DNA from 2 places in the Butyrivibrio sp. ob235 genome. Region 2 is predicted to be linked to the other one. Evidence: riboswitches for the same ligand, from Rfam matches in the RefSeq annotation. Region 2 holds a riboswitch; the other holds the start of a gene.

Region 1 (3,422 bases), on a different contig from region 2:
TTTTTGAGGTTGTTAATTCAAAATTTACTACCATTTCATGGCTCTTTTGGTGTGAATTATTAAAAAACCGCATAAAATGCAAATATTTTGCTTGCATGAAGCGAAAAAAAGCGCTTTAATTTTAAATATATTTTATCGAGAGGAGCATTGTTATGGAAAATCTTATTATTCCCCAGGATTACAAGTCTGCATTAAACCTCCACGACACGCAGGTCGGTATCAAAACAGTTAAGGACTTTTTTCAGAATACTCTTTCTGAGAATTTGAATCTTCTCCGTGTTACCGCGCCCCTGTTTGTTGCGCCCGAGTCAGGACTTAATGATAATTTGAACGGCGTTGAGCGTCCCGTAGCCTTTGATATCCGCGAGGAGAATGAGCGTGAAGCTGAGATAGTTCACTCACTTGCTAAGTGGAAGCGGTACGCACTTAAAAAATACGGCTTCAAAGTCGGCGAAGGTCTCTATACCGACATGAACGCAATCAGAAGAGATGAGATTCCCGACAATATCCATTCGGTATTCGTAGATCAGTGGGACTGGGAGAAAATCATCAGCAAGGCAGACCGCAATTTTGACTTCCTTAAGGACACTGTTCGTACAATATATAAGGTTCTTCGCAAGACTGAGAAGTATATGTCAATTCAGTATGACTATATAGAAGAGATCCTTCCTCATGATATTTTCTTCATCACCTCACAGGAGCTTGAAGATATGTATCCGGGAAAAGATGCCAAGGAGCGTGAATATCTCATCACAAAGGAAAAGGGTGCTGTTTTCATCATGCAGATTGGTGATCTTCTTGCATCCGGCGAGAAGCATGACGGAAGAGCTCCGGACTACGATGACTGGGCATTAAACGGCGATATTCTTGTTTACTATCCCGTGCTTGATATTGCACTTGAGCTCTCATCCATGGGTATACGTGTAGATGAGGATTCTCTTAAGGAGCAGCTCGAGAAGGCCGGCTGCACAGAGCGTGCAGAGCTTCCTTTCCAGAAGGCTATTTTGGAGAAAAAGCTTCCCTATACCATCGGTGGTGGTATCGGTCAGTCAAGACTTTGCCTCTTCTTCTTAAGAAAGGCACACATCGGTGAAGTACAGTGCTCACTTTGGGCTGAGGATTACACCGACTATGCAAGAGAAAACGGTATACCGCTGTTATAATATCGCTATTTGATTTTCATTGAAAACACCCAATAATTCTGTTGACAAAGATTATGAAATAGCATTAAATTAAATCGAAAACTACATATAAATTATAAATATTTTGCTAGGGGAGCTTTGCTGAGATGGTGTTGAGCCCAACATCGACCCTTATTACTTGAACCGGGTAATACCGGCGTAAGGAAGCATATATATCGCGATGCGGTAAATATGATGAAAATGAAGCCTCCCCCGTGCAGAATAATAAACGGAGGAGGTTTTTATATGTCCCTATTTTTTAAGCTTGTAGACGATACCTACCAGCCCACCTCAGCAGGCTACGGCCTTCTGGTTATGTTATTTATTTTTGCGCTTATAGCTACATGCTTTTTCACAGGAAAAGATCATAAAAATCATTTTTCTGTAAAGCAGCTGGTATTTGCGGCTATGTGCGTTACCCTGGCAATGATCACATCAATGATCAAGATATGGGAGATGCCCATGGGTGGAGCCGTTACACTGTTTTCGATGTTCTTCATTACATTCGTAGGATATCTGTACGGTGTAAGAGCAGGTCTTACTTCTGCACTCGCATACGGACTACTTCAGCTCATCATCGGACCCTATATCATCAGTATTCCTCAGCTCATATGTGATTATATCCTTGCGTTTGGTGCGCTTGGAGTTTCCGGATTATTCTCACGTTTCAAGCATGGCATGAGCTTAGGTTATATCGCAGGTGTTTTAGGTCGTCTGTTCTTTGCAGTACTCTCAGGAGTGATCTTCTTTGGCCAGTATGCACCTGAGGGTATGAGCGCTTTCAGATACTCACTAGTATATAACGGTTCCTACCTCGGAGCTGAAGCAGTGCTCACATTTGCTATTCTCTGTGTTCCTGCAGTCAGAAATGCATTCACAAGAATCAAGTATCTTGCAAATGAAGAAGACGTAAGAGAACAGCTTCATCTTGCATCATGATGAGAACTACATAATTACAAATTTATAGTTTCGCCCAGGGTGAAGGAGTAGATTATTCTCTCCTTCACCTTTTTATGTGTGATCCTCTCAAGCGCATCCTCATAGTATTCCAACTGAATTTTGTATCTCTCTGAGAGTTCGCTTCCGTCCTTTACTCTATCAGTCTTATAATCCAGGAGAACGAGTCCATCGTCCTCTTCAAACCAGACGTCAATAATCCCCTGAATAAGAACCTGCTCGGAGTCGGGGAATTTGGAATTAACCTTATTCGCACTTATTCCCATCATAAAGGGTGACTCTCTGTGAAGCCTTCCCAAATCGTGAGCCTTCTTCATACGCTCTCCGATTTCGCTCTTATAAAAGGCAAGTATATCCTTCTCATCCACGCTGTCAGAAGCTCCTTCGGGCATTCTGCCGAGAGCTTCCATCTTCTTCATCCAGTTTACAAGGTCACCTGCTCTATCATCAGGAGTCAGATCTCCCTCATCATACAAAAGCTCCATAACTCTGTGGTAGATTGTACCCCTTGCAGCACCTTTAGCCTGTTTCTCCTTTTCGGCGATGAAGGAAGGAACTATCTCTTCTTCGTCAAATATAAAGTGAGTAGGCTCATCCTTTTGCTCCAGCATAGCTTTTTTAAGCTCTGTAACCGTAGTCTTTACATAAAGGCCTTCGAAAGAGTCAAATGCGTAGCTGTCGCCAAATCTCTCACCGAAAAGATCTGCATAGCGCAGTTTCTCCGGACCGGCAGGCATAAGAAGATTATCCAGGCGCACCTTGGCTGTAACATCTCTGTTTATCTCTTCTGCTGTCAGTTCATCCTTAGTCATAACCCTGAAACCAAAGGGGACCTCATCGCTTCTGTTTAACGGATCACAGGACACTCCAACACTCTCGCAAAGCTTCGCATAGTCAGGATGACGGGCAAGTGCCATCAAAACCAGATCAAGATAGCTTCCGGCAGAACTCCTTAGATAATACGGAAGAATGTAGGGCATCTCTCCGGAAAGTGCCTCTCTGTTTCTCAGAAGCATATTCCTTCCTAGCCTTCCTCTAAGGCTTCCTTCAGATGCCTTTTCTTCATCGCCTATCTCTATCTGACCGGTCATAATAAGCTTATCCTTGGCTCTTGTCATGGCAACATAAAGAATACGCATCTCCTCACCGAGAATATCCATCTTCATATTCTCGCCCATGATATTCTTTCTCAGCGTCTTATATTGAATACGCCTCTCGAGATCAATGGCAGGTGCTCCAATTCCATAGTCCATGTCAAGCACAACGGAGTCTTTAGTATCCATG
Region 2 (3,422 bases):
GATTGGCGGTCTTTGTCTTTTCTTTTTGCCTTAGGAGAAAGGGGGATGAAGGATGGTCACATTAAATGATTATCTGTATTCGGGGGATACGGTTTTAAAGATTTTGCAGAGATATCACAACGATCTTAAAGAGGATGCAATGAAAACCAAGAATGGAGTTGATATAATTCATTGCAATTTTCTTCTTCAGTTGACGGAGCTCCTGGAACACAATGATTTCCTGACTTCGCAGTCACAGCGTCTGAGAGAGTTCTATAAATACATGTCCAATGAATATCCGTTTCTTGCTTTCGCCTTTAAGGGGAGAATCAAGTCCCTGATAAGGGCGGAGGAGAAGTTCAATGGAAATATCGTTGAGCATGTCTATGATTATTATGGGAAAAATCATGCCTTTCCAAGTGTCACGGAACTGAAGCAGGAAATGGGGCCTATAAGGGATCTGATCGCATACCGCATAGTTATTTCCATGCCCGCATGCCACTTGAAGGATGGGGAAAACCGCGATGAGATAGAACTGAAATATCTGTATAAAATTGCAAATGAACTGCCGGGATTTCTGGAGGAGATGGGCTTTTCTGCTGAGATATACGGGATACCTGGCAAGGATCCTTCTGATATGATCACAGAAACTCTTAGGCCGTACTATAGAGATTACATTAAAAACCCCAGTCCATACGGATATCGTTCACTTCACATAACTTTTTATGATAATCAATCCAGATCGTATCTTGAGGTACAGATTCGAACCAAGCAGATGGATGACTATGCGGAGATAGGTCCGGCGCACCATCTGGGATATGAAAAGAGACAGGATGAAGAGCGAAGCCGCAGGGATACTGTGCCTTCAGGAGAATGTACGTATTTTGACGAAGCATATGAGAGAGGGATGCTTTTGCAGGGGCTTGACCTTTCCAAGCTTGATGTTAACATGTTTGGCGCCGTGAACAATCAGCTTGTGAATGACGGATGCGGACTCTATCGCGGGAGATTGATTTTGCCCTATGAGCATCTTTCAAGATTCCAGAATGATATTATTGATTAAAAACTATTGCGCGTAAATGAATTTTGGTGTATAAAAAATAGGAAAAATTAAACAGACGGGAGCTTGTAGTACAGGCTGAGAGGAAGGTGTGACCTTCGACCGAGAACCTGATTTGGATAATGCCAACGTAGGGATGCCTGATATTATGGGAAGAACGTATGCGGAAGCAATCTGAACGGTTGCTTCCTTTTTTGTTGGAAAAATGGGCACCGTTTTCCGGTTTGTGGTTGAATGCCGTGGGGAGTCTCTTTGCAAGCCGTCTGGGATAGGAGATGAGGTATGAAAAAAAGTAACTATTTGTTGAGGCTGGTTATGCTGGCCATGTTTGTGGCGCTCGGAGTTGTGATATCACCGATTCTGAGAGTTGAGGGAATGTGCCCGATGGCGCATCTTATCAACATAACCTGTGCGGTCTTCATGGGACCGGCTTACGCGCTTCTTTGTGCACTTCTAATCGGCATCATCAGGATGGCGATTATGGGAATTCCGCCCCTTGCTCTGACCGGAGCTGTTTTCGGGGCAACACTTTCAGGAGTTTTTTACAAATTATCAAAAGGGAAAATCTTCGCAGCGGTCCTCGGGGAGATCATCGGAACGGGCCTTATCGGCTCTGTCGTATCCTACCCTGTTATGACTTATCTCTGGGGGAAAGAGGGCCTGACCTGGTTTTTCTACGTTCCGAGCTTTATCTGCGGAACCCTTATCGGGGGAAGCATCGCATTTTTGCTGCTTCTAAGACTTAAGGCTACGGGTATGCTTTCAAGGATTCAGAACAGTCTTAAGGATGTTGAGGCAACTGAAGAAAACAGCGAAAGTAATACAAAAAGAAAGGCGTCATAAATGTCTGAGCTAATTCACTGTATAACAAATCCAATATCTATGATGCAATGCGCAAATGCAATTTTAGCACTTGGCGCGAAGCCGATAATGGCTGAGCATCCGTTGGAAGTCAGGGAAATCACTGAGAGCGCTTCTGCTCTTGTAATTAATCTGGGTAATATATCGGACACCAGAATGGAGTCGATGGAGATATCTTTTGAGACTGCTCTGGAGAAAAATATACCGGTTGTGATAGATGCGGTGGGCGTAGCCTGCTCCAAGCTTCGCAGGGATTTTGTGATGAGGCTTCTAAAGATGAGGTCGCAGAAACCGGAATTGTCTTTGAGGGAAAAGGGGATCCTTTTAATAAAGGGGAACTATTCTGAAATCAAGGCGATTTTTGATGAGTCCTATAGAGGAGTTGGCGTTGATGCAGACGAAAGTCTGGGAGCTTCAGAGATAGCTGATATTGTAAGAATGCTGGCTTTGAATCTGGGAGTGATCGCTCTCGCCAGCGGAGAGAAGGACATCGTATCAGATGGAAGTCGTACATTTTTTATAAGTAATGGGAATCCGATGATGGGGGTGATTACGGGAACCGGGTGCATGCTAGGGGCTATATGCGGCGTGTTTCTGGCAAGGAATGCGAGCATAGAAGCTGTCACCCGCGCTGCCGGATTTTTCGGGATTGCCGGAGAAATTGCATATGAGAGAGCGGAAGCAGTTACGGAGAGGTTTACAAATGGCAAAGCATCTGAAAGCATGGTTGGAAGCGGAAGTTTTCTTGTTGAACTTTTAAATGCAATTTCAATGATCGATGAAGAAACTGTAAAAAGTTTGCTTAGATGCGCTGAAGAAAAACATTCATGTAACTGAATTTATTTTTCATAAAACATAGAAAGGATTAGTCCGGTCATAGGATTGGATAGTACAAGACAGATGGGAAGAATAGACAGAGAGCAGCTGAAGCTCTACCTGGTGACAGACAGCACCGGAATGGATGAGGAGACGTTTCTTCGAAAGACGGAGGCAGCCATACGGGGCGGCGCCACGATTGTCCAGATCAGGGAAAAGGAAAAAAGTACGCGCGAATACATGGAGCTTGCGGGTAAGGTTCATGAGATTACGGCAAGGTACAAGGTGCCGCTGATTGTGGACGACAGGATAGATGTGGCGATGGCGATAGGAGCCGAGGGTGTGCACCTTGGGCAGAGCGACATGCCGGTCAGCGTCGCAAGAAGAATTGTGGGAGGCAAGATGATAATCGGTGCCACGACTAAGACTGTGCAGCAGGCGAAGGAAGCTTATGAAAGCGGTGCCGATTACCTTGGAGTAGGAGCAATTTATCCTACCACAACCAAAGTGAAAACGGTTCTGACCTCGGTTGATACGCTTCGAAGTATCTGCGAAGCTGTGCCAATACCCGCAAATGCCATAGGCGGGCTCAATAAGGATAATATTCAGATTCTGAAAGGTGTTCCGATAGCAGGAATATGTGTTGTGTCTGCAATCATGAAGGCAGAAGATCCGGAAAAGGCAGCGGCAGAATTGGTCGCAGCTT

What was found. Region 2 has a riboswitch for thiamine pyrophosphate ahead of thiW (energy coupling factor transporter S component ThiW). Riboswitches for the same ligand answer to the same signal wherever they lie in the genome.
Region 1: it holds a riboswitch for thiamine pyrophosphate, as region 2 does, so the genes downstream of both, thiT (energy-coupled thiamine transporter ThiT) here and thiW (energy coupling factor transporter S component ThiW) in region 2, are expected to answer to the same signal.

Annotation. Positions count from the first base shown of each region.
Region 1 is NZ_FOBE01000002.1:314,029-317,450, reverse strand. Features, by position in the region: gene asnA (aspartate--ammonia ligase) at 153-1,163, shown strand; TPP riboswitch at 1,262-1,364, shown strand; gene thiT (energy-coupled thiamine transporter ThiT) at 1,428-2,120, shown strand; gene addA (helicase-exonuclease AddAB subunit AddA) at 2,135-3,422, opposite strand, start outside.
Region 2 is NZ_FOBE01000044.1:2,840-6,261, reverse strand. Features, by position in the region: gene BMW61_RS20000 (nucleotidyltransferase family protein) at 53-1,042, shown strand; TPP riboswitch at 1,090-1,194, shown strand; gene thiW (energy coupling factor transporter S component ThiW) at 1,322-1,882, shown strand; gene thiM (hydroxyethylthiazole kinase) at 1,883-2,737, shown strand; gene thiE (thiamine phosphate synthase) at 2,801-3,422, shown strand, end outside.